Linked DNA regions of Hahella sp. HNIBRBA332. Each later gene encodes a partner of the first gene's protein in a complex. Links are inferred from orthologs where the notes say so. Each region holds a gene or a part of one and is shown in the gene's direction. Other genes may lie near its edges.

Region 1 (12,181 bases):
CTTGGGCCGGGCCGGAATGGCAAGCGTTGATGTCGCAGAAAGAAGGCGGGTTCGAGTTGGACTTTCAGGCGGGCGACTGGGCGGAACTGAGCCTGGCGTTATCTGCATTGGCCGAGTGGTCGACGCAGCCGGAGTCGGCCAGTTTGGACGCTGATAGTTTAGAAGCGCTTAATCGTCGTTTGCTGACTTATCCAATGGTGGGGCGGCTGCTTTTCTCCGCGGAAGAGGCTTCTGCGCAAATGGGCGCGATCGTTGAAGGGTTGCGTCGCCGACTGGCTGAGCGCCCGCTCTGTGTGAGCGGGGCTCCAACGGAGCGCAGCCGCATCCTGCAAAATGTACTCGTCAATATTTACAGCGTCCGTGTGCAACCCTATTTGGCGCAACTGGAAAAAGCCCGTCGCGACTGGCTGCCGCCCCTGCAGCGCTCCTATGAACAGTTGCAAGGGGAGCTGTCAGTGGCGTTGCAGGGGTTCGCACAGCGCTACCTACAGGAAGGGGAGTCCAGTCTATGGTGGGAATTCCGCCACAACGCCGCGGCGCATGCGGCGATATGGACGGAGATGTTGGCCCAGTGCGGAATGGCGCCCGGCAACCCGGGAGCGATGACCTCAGATGATCGCCAGACTCGATGAAGGCGTCACCCTTAATACCTCTTCTATCGTGGTCATGCCATTGGCCACTTTTTGCGCGCCACTCAAGCGCAGCGTGCGCATGCCTTCCTTCACCGCCACTTTGCGGATACGCTCCAGGTCGCACTGTTCATTGATGGACTCTTTTACACTCTCGCTGAGCAGCATGACTTCATAAACGCCCGCTCGTCCGCGATAGCCAGTGTTGCGACACTCCAGACATCCTACCGGAGCGCAGGCATGATCCGGTTTGGAGGCTTTCCAGGGCTGGATCAGATTCTGCCAGTCCTTATCGTCAATCGTGGTGGGTTCTTTGCAGTTAGGACATAACACTCGCACCAGACGCTGCGCCATGACGCCCAATACCGTGGCTTTCACCAGGTAGCCGGGTACGCCCAGCTCAAGCAGACGCGTGATGGCGCTGGGGGCGTCGTTGGTATGCAGCGTGGAAAGCACCAAGTGGCCGGTCAGCGCCGCCTGGATCGCCATTTCGGCGGTTTCCAGGTCGCGGATCTCGCCCACCATGATGATGTCGGGGTCTTGTCGCAGCAACGCTCTGACGCCGCTGGCGAAAGTAACCCCGATCCCGCTCTGCACTTGCATCTGGTTGAAGGCCGGTTCCACCATCTCAATGGGATCCTCGATCGAACACACATTGACTTCTGAGGTGGCCAGGCTTTTCAGCGTGGAATAGAGCGTGGTGGTTTTGCCTGATCCGGTAGGTCCCGTCACCAATATGATGCCGTTGGGCTGGCTGGTCATGGAGTTCCAGCGACGGCTGTCGTCCTGGCCGAAGCCCAGGTCGGAGAAGGAACGCAGCAATACATCCGGGTCAAATACCCGCATGACCAGCTTTTCACCAAAGGCGGTAGGCAGCGTGGAAAGTCGCAGCTCGATTTCCAAACCGTCCGGGTTCTTGGTCTTGATGCGGCCATCCTGAGGTTTGCGCTTTTCCGCTACGTTTAGACGACCCAGTATTTTCAGCCGGCTCACCACCGCCATGGACACCTGCATAGGCAGCTCATAAACGTTGTGCAGCACCCCGTCGATACGGAATCTCACCTGACCAATTTCGCGGCGCGGCTCAATGTGAATATCGCTGGCGCGCTGGTCGAAGGCGTATTGCAACAACCAATCCACGATATTAACGATGTGTTGGTCATTGGCGTCCGGGTTGGCGACGTTGCCCAGTTCCAGCAGCTGCTCGAAATTGCCGATAGCGGCGGAGGTTTCCCCGCGCCCGCCTACCGCTTTATCCACCGAGGTGGCGAGTCGATAGAACTCAACCGTGAAACGACGGATGTCCGCAGGGTTGGCCACTACCCGTTTGATGTCCTTACGGACCACATGGCGCAGGTTGTCTTCCCAGCCGGTGACAAAGGGCTCGGCGCTGGCGATCACCACGTGATCCTTGTGTATTTCCACGCCCAGGATGCGATGACGCTGGGCATAGGCGAAGGACATCAGGGAGGCCACGCCCCGGGCGTCTATTTTCAAGGGGTCGATATGGAAATAAGGTTGCCCCGCTTCCTTCGCCAGCCAGGAGGATAATTCTTCCAGGTCAAAGGCTTTACCGGAATTGTGATCAATCAGGCCGGAATTGACGACCTGCTCGATAGGGTGCAGGGCCAGTTCGCTTTTACTGCGGGGAGAACTCAGGAACTTTTCTCCTTCTTCCTGAGTGATCCGTTTCAGACGCACCAGACGCTTGATAATATCGACGGTGGTCAGCCATTGGGGTTGTGCGGAGGCGGCGATACTCATTGACTTATTTTACTGTTGTCTAATTCGAAAAAGTGATTTGCCCGCCCCAAGCCGCCGACATCGCTGTCAATGCGGCCTGGACGCCTGATTCAGGCGGCGCGGCGCGCTTGTGCGTTCCATTTAATAAAGCACAGTATTGTACTGAACAGGATAACGCTCATTACGGCGAGAGCGCCACTGATCATTAAATTCTGTCCCGCTGCGTAATCGCCGACGGCCCTTATAAAGTATAGGCAGAGCACAAAGCATAACCAGATCAGGCCGCGTACGTGGCCCAGATATACGGCCGGGAAAAACGCCAGCAGCGGCAGACATTTCACGCTGATAATCAGCAGCCATGCGGTTTCGGTATTTTGGGAAATGCTCTGCCAGGTGCTGAACAGCACTAAAAGGGTCAGGATCAGATAGCTCGCTGTTACCGAGGAGCGGGCGATTTTAACTTTTTGCGATAGGGACAACGTTAATCTCCAGTTTTCGCGATAGGGCTCAAGCCCTGGTGATAGCCAATCGATGCGCCAGTTCCGCCACCCGGCGGCCCAAAGCCCGACACAATTGCAACTCCGTCTCATCCGGACGACGGGCGCCATCGGAACCGGACCAGTGGCCTGCGCCATAGGGTGAGCCGCCCCCACGTGTTTCGCTGAGGCCTGATTCGGTATAAGGCAGGCCAACCAACAGCATGCCGTGGTGCAGCAGGGGCGTCAGCATGGTCTGCAGAGTGGTCTCCTGACCGCCATGAAGGCTGCTGGTGGAGGTGAAAGCGGCGGCGGGTTTGTCGATAAGGGCGCCCGCCTGCCACAGAGAACCAGTTTGGTCGAGAAAGTATTTCAAAGGGGCCGCCATGTTGCCGAAGCGGGTGGGCGACCCGATTACCAGGCCGCTACAGCCTTCCAGGTCTTCCAAGGTGCAGTAAACATCGCCTTCTTCGGGGATGGCCGGGGCTGTCGCTTCGCAAATGGCTGATACGGGAGGAACGGTGCGTACGCGGACCTCCATGCCTGATACTTGCGCCGCGCCGCGGGCGACATGCTGCGCCAGTGTGCGGGTGGCGCCGTTACGGCTGTAATAGAGCACCAGCAGATAAGGAGAGTCGGTCGCTGATTTCATAGTTTCCTTCCTTTATATAGATGGAGAAATTACAGCAGCTCGTTGACGTTTTCCGGCGGGCGGCCCAGCACTGCGCGGTCGCCTTTGATGACAACCGGGCGTTCGATCAATTTGGGATGAGCGACCATCGCATCGATCAAGGCGTCTTCGCTCAGGTCGGCGTTGGCCAAATTGAGGGTTTTGTATTCATCTTCGCCTTTACGCAACAGGTCTCTGGCGGAAATGCCGAGCTTGGCCAGGGCTGCTTTCAGCTCTTCAGCATTGGGAGGCGTTTCCAGGTACTTCACTATGGTAGGGGCCGCGCCGCTGTCTTCGATAATTTGCAGTGTCTGCCGGGATTTGGAGCAGCGTGGGTTGTGCCAGATAGTGAGGGTGCTTTTACTCATCGTCTGTTTCCTGTTATTGCAGTAAAGGGGGCAAGTTTAAGCATCTGCGGATCGCATTTCTAACACTTTCAATGACGGAAAGGCCAGACTCCCATTTCGCCCGCTTTTTTCGTGTAGAATGCCGGTCAGCGTATTACCTGGAGAAACATTTTGATCGCTCGTCAAACTGCCCACGGCCTGTTTCAAGTCATTGCAAGTGGTGTGTCGATTATCCGTTGGTCCGCATTCAAAGCACTGATTGCAGGGACCCTGTTCGCTTTGCTGGCGGGCTGTTCGGAAGATAAAGGCGATGCGCCGCTGGAGAAGGTGGTGAAGCTGGCGAATGGCGGAGAAATTAACCTGGATCACTTAGGCGGGCAGTGGATCATCCTGAATTTCTGGGCGGAGTGGTGCGGGCCCTGCAAGGTTGAAATTCCTGAGTTGAATGAGCTAAATAGGCATCCCGGCGTCATTGTCCTGGGGGTGGACTATGATGGCCACAAAGGGGAAGCGCTGACCAAAACCATCGACAAAATGGGCATTAACTTCCCTGTATTGCAAGGCGATCCGACCCGTCATTGGAAAGTGGAAATTCCTAAGGTGTTGCCGACCACGCTGTTGATTCATGACGGCAAGGTGCAGCGCGAGATGATCGGCGCGCAGACGAAAAGTGCGATTTTGTCGGTTATTCCGCAATAATCGCCGCCAATTGGCGTCTATATTTAAGAATTTGTGATTTTATTGAGAATTGTTGGCTGGCGCGGATCTGAGAGCCGTGTTGCACGAAGAAACTGGAGATAAAGGCCCGATGGGCGATTTTATTCATTTACGCATTCATACAGAATTTTCTCTGGTTGACGGACTGGTAAAGGTCAAACCTTTGGTCAAAAAACTGGCCGATATGGGGATGCCTGCGGTGGCGGTGACCGATCAGTCCAACATGTGCTGTCTGGTCAAATACTACAAAGCGGCGGCGGGCGCAGGCGTGAAACCGGTGGTCGGCGCCGATGTCTGGGTGGAAAACCTGGATGATCCTCTGGCCCCGTTTCGACTCACTTTATACGCCCGCAATGAGACCGGCTACCGCAACCTGACGGAGCTCATATCCCGCGGCTTTACTGAGGGGCAGTCCCACGGTAAAGCCATTTTGAGAAAAGACTGGATCGCCGCTCAGGCGGAAGGCATGTTGGCGATGTCCGGCGCCAAATATGGCGATGTCGGTCAGGCGTTGCTGGCGGGTAAGCTGGAGCTGGCGCGCGAGCGGCTGGCCTTTTGGATGGAAATGTTCCCGGATGCGTATTATCTGGAGCTGCAACGCACGGGGCGGATCAATGATGAAGAGTGCGTGCACGCCTCTGTCGAATTGGCGATGGAAACCGGCTGTCCGGTTGTCGCCACCAACGATGTGCATTTCCTTGAGCGTGACGACTTTGAAGCCCATGAGGCAAGGGTGTGTATCCATGAAAGTCGCACTTTGGACGACCCACGTCGGGAGCGCCGCTTCAGCGAAGAGCAGTACCTGAAGTCGGCTGACGAAATGCGCGAGCTGTTTTCGGATATTCCCGAAGCGATTGAGAATACCGTGGAGATCGCCAAGCGCTGCAACGTCAGTCTGCGTCTGGGTAAATACTTCCTGCCTAACTACCCCATTCCAGAAGGAATGACCATTGATGAATTTTTCATCAAAGTCTCAGAAGAGGGGCTGGAGGAGCGGCTGGCCACGCTGTTTAAGCGTGATGACCCAGAATACGACAATAAACGGCGAAGCTATTATGACCGGCTTAAGTTTGAGCTGGACATCATCACCCAGATGGGGTTCCCCGGCTACTTCCTCATCGTTATGGACTTCATTAAATGGGCCAAGAACAACGGCGTGCCGGTGGGCCCGGGACGGGGCTCCGGCGCCGGCTCTCTGGTGGCCTATGCGTTAAAAATCACAGACCTGGATCCTCTCGCCTACGACTTGCTGTTCGAGCGATTCCTAAACCCGGAACGGGTATCGATGCCGGACTTTGACGTCGACTTCTGTATGGAAGGCCGCGACCGCGTTATCGCCTACGTGGCCGAAGCCTATGGGCGTAATGCAGTGTCCCAGATCATCACCTTCGGAACCATGGCGGCGAAGGCGGTAGTGCGGGACGTAGCGCGGGTGCAGGGGCGGCCGTATTCCATGGGTGATCGCCTGTCCAAGCTGATCCCCTTTGAAGTGGGCATGACTCTGGCCAAAGCGTATGAACAAGAAGAGCCGCTGCGAGAATATCTGACCACGGATGAAGAAGCGGCGGAAATCTGGGAGATGGCGCGCAAGCTGGAGGGGGTTACCCGTAACGTCGGTAAGCACGCCGGTGGTGTGGTGATCGCGCCCACCAAATTGACGGACTTTGCGCCCTTGTACTGTGATGAAACCGGCTCGGGGCTGGTGACGCAGTTCGATAAGGACGACGTAGAACAGGCGGGGCTGGTCAAGTTCGACTTCCTGGGGCTGCGTACGTTGACCATCGTCGACTGGGCGGTGGACATCATTAACCGTCAGCAGGCGGAAAAAGGCGAACCACCGCTGGATATCAACTTTATCCCATTGGATGACGCGCCAACTTTCAATCTGCTCAAGCATGGTGAAACCACTGCGGTGTTCCAGCTTGAATCCCGCGGAATGAAAGAACTTATCCGACGTCTGATGCCGGACTGCTTTGAAGATATCATCGCTCTTGTGGCCCTGTTCCGTCCGGGGCCGCTGCAATCGGGCATGGTTGACGACTTTATCAACCGTAAGCATGGGCGCGCCGAGTTGGCCTACCCGCATCCGGATTATCAGCTGGAGTCTTTGAAACCCGTCCTGCAGCCCACCTACGGCATCATCCTGTATCAGGAACAGGTAATGCAGATCGCCCAGGTAATGGCGGGTTACACCCTTGGCGGCGCGGACTTGCTGCGTCGAGCCATGGGTAAAAAGAAACCTGAGGAAATGGCCAAGCAAAAGGCGATCTTCGTTGAAGGAAGCATCAACCAGGGTATTGATCAGGATCTGGCGGAAAAGATCTTTGACCTGGTGGAGAAGTTTGCGGGTTACGGTTTCAACAAGTCGCACTCCGCTGCTTACGCCTTGGTGTCTTACCAGACTGCCTGGCTGAAGTGCCACTATCCTGCGCCGTTCATGGCGGCGGTGCTTACCGCGGATATGCAGAACACCGATAAAGTGGTGACGCTGGTGGAAGAGTGTCGGCGGATGAAGCTGGACTTGGTGTTGCCGGACGTCAACAACAGCAGTTATACCTTCACCGTCGACGATAAGAATCGCATTGTCTACGGTCTGGGCGCCGTAAAAGGGCTGGGTGAAGGCCCTGTGCAAAGTATTTTAGACGCCCGCGAAGAAGGCGGTCCCTTTCGCGATCTGTTCGATTTCTGTCAGCGGGTGGATTTGCGCCGGGTCAACAAGCGCGCTCTGGAAGCGCTGGTCCGCTCCGGCGCCATGGATAAACTGGGGCCGAACCGCGCCCGTATGATGGCGTCTATCAATGAGGCCGTGCGTCGGGCGGATCAACACTCCCGTAATGAAGACGCCGGTATGCTGGACTTGTTCGGTGAGGTGGTGCCGGAAACCGATCCGAACCCCTACAGCGCGACGGAAGGCATGCAGGAGTGGAGCGATAAGGAACGCCTGAAATTAGAGAAGGAGACTCTGGGCCTTTATCTGACGGGTCACCCGTTTGATGAATACGAGCAGGAAGTGCGCCGCTTCGTGCGTACGCCCATTTCGGAATTGCGTCCCGGCAAGAGTCCGCAAAATGTCGCGGGCCTGGTAGTGGCGGTGCGCACGATGAAGAGTAAACGTGGCGGATACATAGGTTTTGCTACGTTAGATGATCGTAGCGGCCGTATTGAAGTGACTTTTTTCTCCGACGCCTACGAGCAAGCCAAAGAAATGCTGCACAACGATCGCATTCTGGTCGTGGAGGGCGTCGTTGGCGAAGACGACTACTCTGGTGGGCTTTCTGTCCGGGCGAAAATGACTTCGGACATCGGTCAAGCACGATTGAAGTTCGCCAAAGAGCTTATTCTCTTTGTACACGAAAAAGACTTTAATAACGGCTTTATTGACGAACTGGGCGGCGTTTTGGGAGAACATCGCGCCGAGGGCTGCCCGGTTTTGATCAATTATGAAACGGAAACCGCCCGCACCAGACTGCGTCTGGCCGAAGATTGGCGGGTTAATCCAAGCGATGAATTGATTCAGGGGCTGCGATATTTGTTGGGCAAGGAGCGGGTGCAACTGCGCTACAGTTGATCCCTCGCTTGTATCCGGCAAAGCATGGAGTGACATGCGCGCCAGCTCAAGCTCAAGAGACATAGCCGAGCAAGAAAAACTATGAGTAAGCATGAAAAGCAGATGAACCCTTACTATCTCGACTTCGAACAGCCGATCGCCGAGCTGGAGGAAAAGATAGAGGAGTTGCGTCTGGTTGGTAACGACAGTGAATTGAACATCACTGACGAGATCAACCGTCTGAAATCCAAGAGCGTGTCGCTCACGGAAAATATTTTTGCGGATCTGTCCTCTTGGGATATTTCCCGCCTGTCCCGTCATCCCAAGCGTCCTTATACGCTGGACTATGTGCGGATGATTTTTGAAGATTTCGACGAATTGCACGGCGATCGTAAGTACGCTGACGATCTGGCTATCGTTGGCGGCATCGCCAGGCTGGATGACGAGCCTGTTATGATTATCGGGCATCAGAAAGGTCGCGAAATCAAAGAGAAAGTAAAGCGTAACTTCGGCATGCCGCGTCCTGAGGGGTACCGCAAGGCGCTACGCCTGATGGAAATGGCCGAACGCTTCAAAATGCCGATACTTACCTTTATCGATACCCCCGGCGCATATCCGGGCATTGGCGCGGAAGAGCGTGGTCAAAGCGAGGCGATTGCATTTAACCTGGCGGTCATGTCCCGCTTGAAGACGCCGATAATCTCAACGGTCATCGGTGAAGGCGGTTCCGGCGGCGCTTTGGCGGTTGGCGTTTGCGATCGCTTGATCATGCTGCAATATTCCACTTATTCCGTTATCTCTCCAGAAGGCTGCGCCTCCATTTTGTGGAAAAACGCTGAGTACGCCGCCAACGCTGCGGAAGCGATGGGCATTACGGCCAAGCGTCTTGCCGAGCTGGGCTTTGCGGATAAGGTATTGGATGAGCCTCTGGGCGGCGCGCATCGTAACCCAGAGCTGATGGCCGGTCATATCAAGGCGGCTCTAAAAGATTCTCTAAGCCAGTTGCTGGAAATGGATACCGAGGAGCTGGTCGCAGAGCGGTATAAGCGCCTGACGTCCTATGAGCGCTTCCTCTAAGACCCCCCGTGACGCCGCTGGTATCGAGCGGCGTCTTCTCTCGGCCCTTCGCGGCCTGCCTGACTTTTCCCGATTGTATATCGCCTATAGCGGTGGCCTGGATTCCAGCGTGTTGTTGCATGCTGCGCGGCGCGTTTGGCCTGCAGGGGCGCACATGGAAGCAATACATGTGCATCATGGACTCAGTCCGAATGCAGACATCTGGATGGAGCATTGTCAGAAGGAATGCCAGAGTCTGGACATAACATGCCTTGCGCATCCCGTGAACGTGGCGGCGAATGGCGATAGTCTTGAGGCGGCTGCCCGTGAGGCCCGTTATCGCGTATTCGAGCGCTACCTGAGTGAGCATGCGGGTGCGGTGTTGCTGCAAGGCCATCATCAAAATGATCAGGCCGAAACTATCCTGTTTCGGCTGCTCAAAGGGCATGGCGTGAAAGGGCTCGCCGGCATTCCCTGTCAGCGCACATTGGGAAAAGGAATGCTGAGACGACCTTTGCTGAACTTTACCCGCTTGGAGCTGGAAGCGCTTGCGCAACGCTGGGGATTGACCTGGGTGGAAGATGAAAGTAACGCCGACGCCTTGTTTGACAGAAATTTTCTTCGTAACGAAATACTTCGGCCAATGAGTGTGCGATGGCGCAACGCTGTGGCGATGATTGCCGAGACTGGCCGGCGTATGTCGGAAGCCTCCAGCCTGTTGGATGAGTTGGCGGAGATAGATTTACAGGGCGAGACAGTAAGTGCGGACGAGCTGGAGCTTGCTGTACTATCAGGCTTGTCGCCTCATCGCAGGAAGAATGCGTTGCGATACTGGTTGCAAGCCGCCGGGTTAGCGCCGTCGGAAAGCGATCTGGTCGAGATTCTTGCGCAGATGCTTCATGCGGAAGGCTCCCACCAACCATGCTATCCATTAGGTGAAAGCGTTTTGCGTCGGCACGATGGGAGGCTATTTATCACGGAGACGATTGTTACGCCTCCATCGGGCTACGAAGTGGTCTGGCCTCTGGCGGAGGTATTGTTGACCCCGGTGGGCAGGCTGGTTGCTGAGCCCGCTAATGCGGGGCTGCGCCAACCTGCAGTCGATGAAACCGTGATTGTTCGGTTTCGCCATGGTGGAGAACGTTTTCGGCCCAAAGGGCGCGGTGGTTCCTGTACTTTAAAAAAATGGCTGCAGGAGCGGGGAATTCCTCCGTGGCGGCGAGACAGTATCCCTTTGATTTATTTCAATAACGAGCTGGTTGCAGTGGGGAGCTATGGCGTGGCCGAGCAATACGCCGCCTCCGACAATGCGTGGCTGCCAACGTTCTATCCATTCACTCGCTCGTAATTCTACTGTGCTTGATGGAAGTCCGCTTTTAGCCAATATTGGCTCCCTTTCGGCGTAGATTCTGGCAGATATGGATTTTCCAGAACGAACAGTTTTCTTCCGCTAAGATTGGCTCTTTCAAGCATGCTTTGATGATGCGAAAAGAAAAGTTGGTCAAAGCCGCCATTTGCAATAGCCTTCTGCAGGCCGATTTCCACGCGCTGGGCGAGCTTGGTGTTTGACTTGTTTACGACGAAGTAAACGGGGAGGGGGTAATACATAAGAATGGAGTCTTCCACTTTGAGTTCGGGAAGAAACGGATAACGCTGCTCGTATTCATCCCAGGCTTCATTTATACCCCGGGGAAAATAGTCGAACCTTTCGGTAATGAGCATCTTAAATAGCGTCTCGTAATCCGAGGAGAGTTCAAGCGGGATGTTGTTCGCCTTGAGTACATGAACGTCGGGCCAGTCGTGACCAAAGCCGGCGGTCAGAGTTTTTAGCTCATTTAGGGTCTTAATGGCGTGAAAGCGGCCTTGATCGGATTGACGAATCAGAAATACGCGATATCCCAGCGCGCCCTTTAGTATGGGGATGCGAATAGGGAGGAAGTTTTCATCCAGTGAGCCGTTCTCTGGTCTCCAAATGATGTCAATGTTGAATCCCTGACGCAGGAATATCTCGTTGCGGGTTTGGGAGGCCCTGATTTTTGCGTCTTCCATCTCATAGGCGCCATGAGAGCTGAGAGTTTCCTCCAAAGCCAGCTTCAGCAGCTGCCTCGGATATTCATACCGAAGGTCCATTTCGGACTCCGGAACAGGATATCTCACCTTGGTTACTTCTAGTGCGCCGACAAGGAGAGATTGTGTCAGCAATAGAAGCGCTCCAACTGTTTTCAATATGAAGCCAGAGATTTGTGACGCCGCAGTAAAGTCCGCCATCGCAGATTGATCGTTTGAATTCGAGCCAGCCATAGTTGAAGTATAGTCATTTGGCCGGAAACAGCCCGAACGCCTATCCATAACGAGATTTTTCGCTGGTCGAGGCGGCTAGAGGCGCTGTTGTCAATCCGGGGAATTCGTCGCATCATTCATTGAGATACCCCCCTGTTTCTGCTATTCTGACGTCCCATCTTTGAGATGAATAATCTCCCTCCTTTCCGATTAACATCTGTTACACCAACGGGTTTTGCATGACGCGCTATATATTCGTCACAGGTGGGGTTGTTTCTTCCTTGGGGAAGGGCATCGCATCCGCATCTTTGGCCGCTATCCTTGAAGCACGCGGACTTAAAGTCACCATCCTGAAACTGGATCCTTACATCAACGTGGACCCGGGCACCATGAGCCCCTTCCAGCATGGAGAAGTCTTCGTCACCGAAGACGGCGCGGAAACGGATCTTGACCTTGGTCACTATGAGCGGTTTATCCGCACCACCATGACCAAGCGCAATAACTTCACCACCGGTCGCGTATATGAAACCGTGCTGCGCAAAGAGCGTCGCGGCGACTATTTGGGCGGCACCGTGCAGGTCATTCCCCACATTACTGACGAAATCAAGCGCCGGATCGTGGAAGGCGCTGGCGATGCGGATGTGGCGCTGGTTGAGATAGGCGGCACAGTGGGAGATATCGAATCGCTGCCGTTCCTTGAGGCCACTCGTCAGCTG
Region 2 (10,371 bases), 2.6 Mb from region 1 along the record:
AAGCAAATGAAGAAAGTGGGTCTGGTAGGATGGCGGGGCATGGTAGGCTCCGTTTTGATGCAGCGCATGCAAGAAGAGAACGATTTCGCGCACATCGATCCGATATTCTTCACCACATCCCAGGTTGGTCAGGCGGCGCCTGACTTTGGCAAACCCGCGCCAGCGTTGAAAGACGCTACCTCCATTCAAGACCTGAGTGAAATGGACATTATTATTTCCTGCCAGGGCGGCGACTACACCAATGACGTGTATCCGCAATTGCGCGCCGCTGGCTGGAATGGTTACTGGATCGACGCCGCCTCCGCATTGCGCATGAAAGACGATGCGGTCATCGTGTTGGATCCGGTTAACCGTAAAGTTATTGATCGCGCTATCGACCAGGGGCGCAAGGATTTCATTGGCGGTAACTGCACCGTCAGCCTGATGTTGCTGGCCTTGGGCGGCTTGTTTGAGCAGGATCTGGTGGAGTGGGTCAGCCCGATGACCTATCAGGCGGCTTCTGGCGCAGGCGCACAGAACATGCGCGAGCTGATCAAGCAAATGGGCTCCGTTTACGATAGCGTATCCGCTGAACTGGCCGACCCCGCCAGCTCCATTCTGGAAATTGATCGTCTGGTGGCGGAAAGAATGCGCGGCGGCGAATTTCCTGTGGATCAGTTTGGCGTGCCGTTGGCCGGCAGCCTGATTCCCTGGATCGACAAGCCCATGCCTTCCGGCCAGAGCAAAGAAGAGTGGAAGGCGCAGGCGGAAGCCAACAAAATTCTGGGCAGAGAAGGGGCTCCGATTCCTATCGATGGCCTCTGCGTACGCATCGGCGCTATGCGCTGCCACAGCCAGGCGATGACGATCAAGCTGCGTAAGGATGTTCCTCTGCCGGAAATCGAGCAGATGCTGGCCACGTCCAACGACTGGGCGAAGGTGATTCCCAACGATCGCGACATCTCTATGCGTGAGCTGACTCCGGCGCGGGTGAACGGCGGTCTGGATATTCCGGTGGGCCGTTTGCGCAAGCTGAGCATGGGGCCAGAGTATCTGGGGGCATTCACTGTCGGCGATCAGTTGTTATGGGGCGCAGCCGAGCCGTTACGTCGTACGCTGGCGATTTTGCTGGGTAATATCTGATATCGCGGTTTTGCGACGGCGCCGGTTTTTTGACGCAATCGGCGCCGTTAAATCTGGAAAAATTTGCATTCGTCGTTACAATACCGCTCAAGTGAAAGGCTTATTCCGATTCGCTTGAGCGGTAATCCCGCCTGACTCGGACGGAGTTATCAGTTTCCGAATAACTACCTCCGCCTTTGTTGCTCATTTCCATCTCTGGACTAAATTTAAGTGTGTGATGGCCGATATGGCTTTTTTACGCAAGCGCGTATGACGCATTATCCGCTTCTGGAGTTTGGGAAGTGGTTGATCTGCATGTAAATTGATCAACCAGACAGGCTTGTATTAAAAATCATCCGTTTGGCCGTTTTGAATAGGCCTAATTTCTTGTAAAAATGCAGGACCTAATTAATACTTAGTAGCAATATTGAAAGTTTATTCTAAACATTCTCAATCAACTGAGATTTTTAACGACATTTGACGCCGTCAGATAACCTCGGGCGGCGCCGGAAAGCTCGGCGCGCCACCTGATGAGGTGAAGAATTAATAGAAAGGAAAGACGCTATGGTTCGCAAACTCGCGATTGCAGTATTAACAATGTCCGCGCTTTCATCGGGGGTGGCTAAGGCGCTAGGGTTAGGCGAAGCAAAAGTTTATTCATCGCTCAATCAGCCGCTGAATGCGGAAATCGAGCTGGTCAGCGTTCGTGATCTCACCGAGAGCGAAATTTTGACGAATCTGGCCTCCCGGGAAGCGTTCCAGCGCGCCAACCTGGACCGGGTGTATTTCCTTTCGGATTTGCGCTTCAAAGTTTTATTCAAAGACGGCAAGGCCTATGTTCGAGTCACCAGCTCCAAGCCGGTGCGCGAACCTTATCTGAATTTCCTGATGGAAGTGACCTGGCCCAGCGGAAGACTGTTGCGAGAGTACGCGCTTCTGATCGATCCGCCTACGTTTAGCAGCGAGAGCGTGAAGCCCGCGCAGGTTGCGCCGGCCAGAACCACCACCGCCAGCGCGCCTGCTACGACAACGCGCCCTTCCACTTCAACGACCACTACCAGAACAACCGCTCCTTCCTCCTCGTCCACCTATGATGCGCCCTCTACTTCAGGCTCTTATGGACCGACAGGCGGCGATGACACCTTGTGGGAGATTGCGCTGAAAACCCGTCCGGACAGCAGCGTGTCTCCGCAGCAGATGATGTTGGCGATTCAGGATTTAAATCCGGACGCTTTCTTCGACAGCAATATCAACAAGCTGAAATCCGGTCAGGTATTGCGTATCCCTGACATGGAGCAGATCCAGCAGCGCAGCAATCGCGACGCCGTGCGTCAGGTCAGCCTGCAAAACCGCGAGTTTGCGGAAGGGCGCGCGCCATCCACTCGTCAGGTGGATGCATCAGGAACCGGTCGTAGCCAGACTGGCTCCGCCGCGTCGCAAACCGACGAAGACAAGTTGAGAATTATTGTCTCCAAAACCGGCGAAAATGCTTCGACAACGCCGGAGAAGGCCGGTGAGTCCACTGGCTCGCGCGGCGGCACTTCGAAAACCGCGGAAGAGCTGAGTCTGGCGCAGGAGAAGCTGGATCAGGTCTCTCGTGAAAACGAAGACCTGAAGAGCCGGATGGAAGATCTGCAGAGTCAGTTAGAGACGATGCAGCGTCTGGTGTCGCTGAAAGATGATCAATTGGCGGCCTTGCAATCAAAAGTGGGTGAAACGGGTGGCGATACTACCGCCCCGACGCTTCCTGAAGAGCCTGTTATGCCGGGTGACGAAGGCATGCTTCCCGGGGAAGAGCCCATGACGCCAAGCGAGCCTTCTATGGGCTTGGGCGATGAGCCGTCCACGATGGGTGAGGGGACGCCAATGTCTCCCGGCATGGAGACTCCGGAAGATCAAGCTGGCATGAATGCGCCCGAGACGCCTGAGCCCGTCGCCCCCGTCACGCCAGTAGAACCTGAGCAGCCTCCTGTCGCCGTAGACAAAAAGCCGCCAACGCCAGCGGTTACCGAGCCGACTCCACAGCCTGAGCCGGAAAGCTGGATCGACATCATCAAGAACAACGTGATTTACCAGGCCGCCATTGGCGGCGGCGCGGTTTTGTTGCTGTTGATCCTTTGGTTGCTGGCCCGCCGCGGCGGCAAGAAAGAAGCGGAAGCGGATGATGAAGCTCTGGATATCGCAGACCACGACAATCTGGCGCTGGACCTGGATATCGAAGCGGAAGACGGCGAGGGTGAAGCGAAAGTCGGCGGCGATGATCCTATCGCGGAAGCAGACGTTTATATCGCGTATCAGCGTTTCGACCAGGCGGTGCAAGTGCTTGACGCCGCACTGGAAGAAAATCCCAATAATCAGGAGTATCGCCTGAAACTGTTGGAAGTGTTGGGTGAAGCTAAAGAAGGCGCGCGCTTCAATGAAACCTATAACCATCTGCGCGAAGCTGGCAACACCGCTATCGTGAACCGCGCTGATGAGATCAAATCCCGGTTCTCCGACCTGGATGATGAGCCAGGCTTGTCCCTGGACGATCTGGAAAGTCAGTTGCTGGGCGGCGATGATTTCGCCTCTTCAACTGCGGACGATGACGAGTTGGATTTGGATCTTGACGCCAACTTGGATGCGACAGTTCCCAATCAGCCTTCTGCACTGAGCGAGCCTGAAGAGCTGGAGCCAGTCGAGGAAGCTGAAGATAACCTGGATATCGACTTTGACCTGAGTGAAATCGATCTGGGCGAAACCGACAAGGACGAAGTGGAGGAGGCAGAATCCTCTTCCGGTTATGACAAAGGCATTGATTACGTATCAAGCAAAGCGCCTGCTGAGGAGGAATCCCTGGAGGATTCTTTCGAGACGGCGGATGACTCTCTCGAATCCCTTGAAGAAGACGGTTTTGAGTTGGCGGACGCCGAAGAGCTGGAGTCAGACTTCGAGCTGGATACTGTCGGCCTGGACGATGACCTGGAAACGCTGGATCTGGAGAGCGACCTTAGCGACGAACTGCTGGATATGGATGCGCCAGTTGAAAGCGACGAGCTGGACGAAAGCCTTGATCTGGATATGAATCTGGAAGAGGAAGAGCCCTCCCTGGATTTGGATGATAGCGATCTGGACCTGTCTCTTGACGAACAGCCTGCGGAAAGCAAAGAGTTCACCGGCGCTGAGCTGTCCAGTGATGTGGCGGAAGAATTCGTGCAACAGGTTGATGATCTGGAAGACGAACTGCCGGACTTGAGCGCTTCCTTCGACGAAGAGCCGAAAGCGGATGTCTCAGCGGAGTTGGATACGGATCTCGACTTTAACCTGGATGATGACTTTGGCGACAAAACCATCGTGCAGCCGCAAGAGCCTGCGCCAAGCGTGGCGGCGGAATCGAAACCCGCCGCTAAAGAAGGCATGCAGGACGAGTTCGTGGAAGAACTGGAAGAAGACTTCAACTTCCTGTCCGACACCGACGAAGCCGCCACTAAACTGGATCTGGCCAGAGCCTACATCGACATGGGCGACCGTGAAGGGGCTCGCGACATCCTGGAAGAGGTTGTCGAAGAAGGCAACAACGACCAGAAGCAGGAAGCCGCTTCCTTGCTGAAGAGACTTGCATAATTCCGCTACTTTTCAATAATGCTGCCCTCAAGTATTGAGGGCGGCTTATGAATCCAACCAGTTCGAACCAGTCATTGTACCCACTTTCCAACGATCTCCTGCCAGATACCGGGCGCGTCGCGCTGGTGTTGGGCTATGACGGCTCCCGTTATCACGGCTGGCAGGCGCAAAACTCAGGCGTGCCGTCCGTGCAGGCGGAAGTAGAGGCCGCCTTATCAAAAGTCGCAGATCATCCCGTTAGTGTCGTGTGCGCTGGTCGCACCGACGCTGGCGTTCATGCGGTGAACCAGGTGGTTCACTTCGAGACGAAGGCGCAGCGCAGCCCGTATTCCTGGGCGATGGGCGTCAATCATTTTCTCCCGGCGGACGTGTCCGTGAGCTGGGCGGGCGCGGTGTCTGAAGATTTCCATGCCCGTTACACCGCTACCTCTCGCAGCTACCGCTACATCATCTATAACCATCCGATTCGCCCCGCGTGGCTTAATAGCAACGTTACCTGGAACTACCGTCCTCTCGATGTGGAAAGTATGGCCGCCGCCGGCGCGCATCTTTTAGGGGAAAATGACTTCAGCGCATTTCGTGGTTCTGACTGTCAATCCAAGTCGCCTTTTCGCAATCTGACCCGGCTTGAAGTGAGCAGGGTCGGCGATATGGTTGTGATAGAGGTGGAGGCGAACGCGTTTTTGCACCACATGGTGCGCAACATTTCAGGCACCCTGATGGCGGTGGGAATTGGTAAGAAACCATCGGACTGGGTGGCGGATGTTCTCGCTTCCAAGAAGCGCTCAAAAGCCGGGGTGACGGCGCCGCCCTTCGGGCTGTATTTGACTTCAGTTACCTATCCTGAAAAGTTTGCGATTCCTTCGTTGCGGAAAGGGCCGTTTTTTCTCGGGGCCTGATATCCTCGATTTCCCGAAGCCGCTTTAACTCGCTATAATCCCAAGCCTGTTATGCGCCGCCGAATCGCTGACTTGAACTTTTCCGGAAAACGACAACAGCATAAAAAAGGAAGAGATAAAATGAATGCCCGCAACAAGCGCGTACGCTGCAAAATCTGCGGCATCCTTGAGTTGGAGCATGCGCTGGCGGTCTCCGACGCCGGCGGCGACGCCATTGGATTTGTTTTTTACCCGCCCAGCCCCCGATACATTGATCCCGTCGCAGCCAGCCGCATTATCGCCAAGCTGCCTCCCTTTATTACTACTGTTGGCCTCTTCGTCAATCATGACGCGGAGCAGGTGAGGGAGATATTGAATGTCGTTCCCCTTGATGTGCTGCAGTTTCACGGCGATGAAGACAACGATTTTTGCCGCAGTTTTTCCCGTCCTTTTTACAAGGCCATTGGCGTAGGCGAAGAGACCGACGTCGTCGCAGAAGCAGCCAGGTATCCAGATGCGGCGGCTTTATTGTTTGACACCCATGACCCGCAATTACGCGGCGGCACCGGAAGAGTTTTCGACTGGTCCCGCATTCGTCATGAGTTGGGCAAGCCGGTGATTCTCGCCGGCGGCCTTAATCCGACCAATGTGGCGGAAGCTATTCGCACTGTCAGGCCCTACGCCGTTGATGTTAGCGGTGGCGTTGAAGCAAGCAAGGGCGTGAAGAGCATTGAATTAATCCAGGAATTTATAGGTGAGGTATATCGTGAGTACGAGGTTTGACGCTGAAACGCTGGCCAATATTCCGGACCATCGCGGCCACTTCGGCCATTACGGCGGCCGATTCGTATCCGAGACGCTCATGTCTTCGCTGTTGGAGCTGGAGCAGCATTACGAAAAACTGCGTATCGACCCCAAGTTCCAGGAAGAATTCGACTCGGATCTGGCGGATTACGTAGGTCGCCCATCTCCTTTGTATTTTGCGGAGCGTCTGACCAGACAGGTTGGCGGCGCCAGGATTTATCTGAAGCGGGAAGATCTCAATCATACCGGCGCTCATAAGGTGAACAACACCATCGGGCAGGCGTTGCTGGCGAAGTATCTCGGCAAGCCGCGCATCATCGCCGAAACTGGCGCAGGCCAGCACGGTGTGGCGACGGCGACCGTCGCCGCTCGTCTGGGATTGAAATGCGTGGTCTACATGGGCGAAGAGGATGTGCGCAGGCAGTCTTTGAATGTCTACCGCATGAAACTCCTGGGCGCAGAAGTACGTCCCGTCACCAGCGGCACCAAGACCCTCAAGGATGCGATGAACGAAGCATTGCGGGATTGGGTGACCTACGTTGACGATACTTTCTACATCATCGGCACGGTAGCGGGTCCGCACCCGTATCCCAAGCTGGTGCGGGAATTTCAGTCCATTATTGGTCGTGAAGCGCGCCTGCAGTGCATGGAGAAAGAAGGGCGGCTTCCGGACGCATTGGTGGCCTGTGTGGGTGGCGGCTCTAACGCTATCGGTTTGTTTTATCCTTTCATCGCGGATGAGCAGATCAAAATGTACGGCGTGGAAGCCGGCGGACTGGGATTGGAGACCGGTCAGCACGCAGCGCCGCTTTGCGCGGGTCGTCCCGGCGTATTACATGGCAACCGCACGTATTTGATGGAAGACGAAAACGGCCAAATCTCCGCTACACACTCTATTTCAGCGGGTCTCGACTATCCGGGCGTTGGTCCTGAGCACGCCTGGCTTAAAGACATCAAACGTGCGGATTATGTTTCGGCGACGGATGACGAGGCGCTGCGCGCATTTCACACCCTGACTCGGGTGGAAGGCATTATGCCGGCGCTGGAATCCAGTCATGCGGTGGCGTACGCCATGAAGCTGGCCAAGACCATGGATAAGGATCAGATCATCATCGTCAATCTGTCCGGACGCGGCGATAAAGACATCCATACGGTGGCCAAGCTTGACGGAATTGAATTTTAAAAAGGGTGTGACATGAGTCGAATTAAGCAATGCCTGGAGACGTTGAAGGCGAATAATAAAACAGCGCTGATTCCCTATGTGACCGCGGGCGACCCCGCACCGCAGCACACTGTAGATATCATGCATGCCTTGGTTGAATCGGGCGCTGACATTATTGAATTAGGCGTGCCGTTTTCCGATCCCATGGCGGACGGCCCTGTGATTCAGTTGGCCTGTGAGCGCGCGCTGGAACACGGAACTTCCCTGAAAATGGTATTGGGCATGGTGGAGGAGTTCCGCAAGACCAACACGGAGACGCCTGTTGTATTGATGGGGTATTTGAACCCGGTGGAGGCCATGGGCGTGCATCCATTTACCGATGCAGCCAAGGCGGCGGGCGTGGATGGCGTATTGATCGTGGATTTGCCGCCGGAAGAAGCGGATATGGCTGCGCCGCATCTGAAACGGGCGGGGCTGGATGTCATCTTTCTGATTGCGCCCACCACTACGGAGGATCGTATCGCCGCCGCTGCGAAGTTCGGCAGCGGATACCTGTACTATGTATCGTTGAAAGGGGTGACTGGCTCCAATGCCCTGGATATAGACGATGTGGAAAAACATGTCAGCGCCATCAAGTCTCTGACCGTTATGCCTGTCGGCGTGGGCTTCGGCATCAAAGACGCGGCCACGGCGAAAGCAGTGTCGGCAGTATCCGATGGTGTAATTGTCGGTAGCGCACTTGTGAATACAATAGCGACTAATGCTGAAAATCCTGAGCAGATGCGCGCCAAAGTGAAAGAGCTGCTTAGCTCCATGCGCGCCGCGATGGACGAATAAACAAGTGAGTAGGGTTAAATATGAGTAACTGGTTAGAAAAAATTATTCCGGGAATGGGAGGGGCTCAGTCCAAGCACAAGAGTAACGTTCCCGAAGGCTTGTGGAAAAAGTGCCCTAAGTGCAGCGCCGTACTCTATCGCCCTGAACTGGAAAAAAACCTGGATGTGTGCCCCAAATGTCAGCACCACATGCGCATATCCGCACGCAGACGCATCGATATTTTCCTGGACGGCGCCGACAGAGTGGAGATCGCCCCTGAGCTGGAGCCGGCGGATCGTCTGAAGTTCAAAGACACCAAGCGCTATAAAGACCGTCTGGTCAGCAATCAGAAAGCGACCGGTGAGAAAGACGCCCTGGTGGCCTTCAAGGGAACTGTCGCCGGCGTGCCGGTTGCGGCGGTGGCGTTTGAATTCAACTTTCTGGGCGGCTCCATGGGCGCGGTGGTGGGCGAGAAGTTCGTTCGCGCCGTAAATGTCTGTCTGGAAGAAAACCGCGCACTGATCTGCTTCTCCGCCAGTGGTGGGGCGCGTATGCAAGAGGCGCTGATCTCCCTGATGCAGATGGCGAAAACCGCCGCGGCGCTGGAAGTGATGAAGCAGCGTGGCCTCCCTTACATTTCTGTGATGACTGACCCCGTATTCGGCGGCGTATCCGCCAGTCTCGCTATGCTGGGCGACCTGAATGTGGCGGAGCCCAATGCGCTGATCGGCTTCGCAGGCCCTCGCGTTATTGAGCAGACCGTGCGCGAAAAGTTGCCCGAAGGCTTCCAGCGCAGTGAATTTTTGCTGGAGCATGGCGCGCTGGATATGATTCTTGCCCGCAATCAATTGCGTCGCAGACTGTCGATGCTCATCTCCAAAATGATGAAGCTGCCTGAGCCTGAATTTGAAAACGAAGAAGATCTCGAAGAAGAGGAAATGGAAATACCGGAACCGCCAGAAAACCTGGAATAAGCCGGTCTTAGCCTGATATCGGATCTCAAAGCGTAGATAAGGAATATGGAATCTCGAAGACTGTCTGACTGGCTTGACTATGTATCGCAACTGCATAGTCAGGTCATAGAAATGGGCCTGGATCGCGTTAATGACGTATTCCACCGACTTTGCCGTAACGCCAGGCTGGCGAAAACCGTTGTCACCCTTGCAGGAACAAACGGTAAAGGCTCTACGCTGGCGGCGGTGGAGGCGCTTGCTCTCGCCGCGGGTAAAACGGTGGGCGCTTACACGTCGCCTCATATTCTGCGTTTTAATGAGCGTGTGCGCATTAATGGCGTTGATGTCAGCGATGAGGCGCTTGAAGGGGCGTTCGCCGCTGTAGAATCGGCTCGCGGTCAAACGGCGCTGACCTATTTTGAGTTCACCACGTTGGTGGGGTTCTATTTGTTTCAACAGGCCAAACTGGACTTGGTTCTGCTGGAAGTCGGTCTGGGTGGACGCCTGGATGCGGTTAACATTGTCGATCCGGATCTGGCGGTGATTACCAGCGTGGATCTGGATCATCAGGAGTGGCTGGGTGATTCCCGTGAAGATATCGGCCGTGAAAAGGCGGGTATTCTGAGGCCGGGTATTCCTCTGGTCATCGCCGAAGAGGCTCCGCCGACCAGTGTGGTGGATGTGGCTGGGAAGCTGGGGTGCGCAACCTTCATCTGGCGTCAGGATTATACGCTTGAGCGTGCTGGCGAAGCGTCGCAAGCCCTGCAGTGGCGAGGTCGCCGCAAGCATGCGGACATCGTCATTGACGGCCTGAGTGATAACGGTCTGCCTATGGCCAATATGGCGGCGGCCATGCAGGCCGCCATGCTGCTGGACTTTCCGTTGTCCGAATCTCAAATCGCCGCTGCGATCGCCGGCCTCAAGGTTCAGGGGCGCTTCCAGTTATTGCGCCGTGACCCGGAAGTATATGCTGATGTGGGGCATAACCCCCATGCCGCACGCTATCTCAAGCAATGGCTGTGCGGATTGCCGGTTAAAAAGCCGCAGGTGGCGG

The links.
Region 2: the proteins of accA (region 1) and accD are in contact, whole or in part, in a solved structure (PDB 8UXZ), measured with the Escherichia coli proteins. The link is inferred for Hahella sp. HNIBRBA332 from one-to-one orthologs.

Annotation. Positions count from the first base shown.
Region 1 is NZ_CP132203.1:3,865,721-3,877,901, reverse strand. What follows is about bases 7,317-10,229. They hold accA (acetyl-CoA carboxylase carboxyl transferase subunit alpha), read left to right. Parts: upstream 7,317-8,252; coding sequence 8,253-9,206; downstream 9,207-10,229. Other genes in these bases: tilS (tRNA lysidine(34) synthetase TilS), read left to right, coding at 9,190-10,229; dnaE (DNA polymerase III subunit alpha), read left to right, coding at 7,317-8,150. Also shown: O5O45_RS17155 (DUF3080 domain-containing protein), read left to right, coding at 1-632; O5O45_RS17150 (GspE/PulE family protein), read right to left, coding at 609-2,393; O5O45_RS17145 (DUF2069 domain-containing protein), read right to left, coding at 2,483-2,851; wrbA (NAD(P)H:quinone oxidoreductase), read right to left, coding at 2,880-3,500; arsC (arsenate reductase (glutaredoxin)), read right to left, coding at 3,530-3,886; O5O45_RS17130 (TlpA family protein disulfide reductase), read left to right, coding at 4,037-4,564; more of dnaE, read left to right, coding at 4,674-7,316; more of tilS, read left to right, coding at 10,230-10,533; O5O45_RS17110 (type 2 periplasmic-binding domain-containing protein), read right to left, coding at 10,536-11,315; O5O45_RS17105 (CTP synthase), read left to right, coding at 11,705-12,181. UniProt on the Escherichia coli protein: Component of the acetyl coenzyme A carboxylase (ACC) complex. First, biotin carboxylase catalyzes the carboxylation of biotin on its carrier protein (BCCP) and then the CO(2) group is transferred by the carboxyltransferase to acetyl-CoA to form malonyl-CoA.
Region 2 is NZ_CP132203.1:1,286,685-1,297,055, forward strand. The notes cover bases 7,403-10,371. They hold accD (acetyl-CoA carboxylase, carboxyltransferase subunit beta), read left to right. Parts: upstream 7,403-8,405; coding sequence 8,406-9,338; downstream 9,339-10,371. Other genes in these bases: trpB (tryptophan synthase subunit beta), read left to right, coding at 7,403-7,569; trpA (tryptophan synthase subunit alpha), read left to right, coding at 7,582-8,385; folC (bifunctional tetrahydrofolate synthase/dihydrofolate synthase), read left to right, coding at 9,384-10,371. In the rest of the region: asd (aspartate-semialdehyde dehydrogenase), read left to right, coding at 7-1,122; O5O45_RS06100 (FimV/HubP family polar landmark protein), read left to right, coding at 1,666-4,704; tRNA pseudouridine(38-40) synthase TruA, read left to right, coding at 4,752-5,603; O5O45_RS06110 (phosphoribosylanthranilate isomerase), read left to right, coding at 5,724-6,365; more of trpB, read left to right, coding at 6,349-7,402.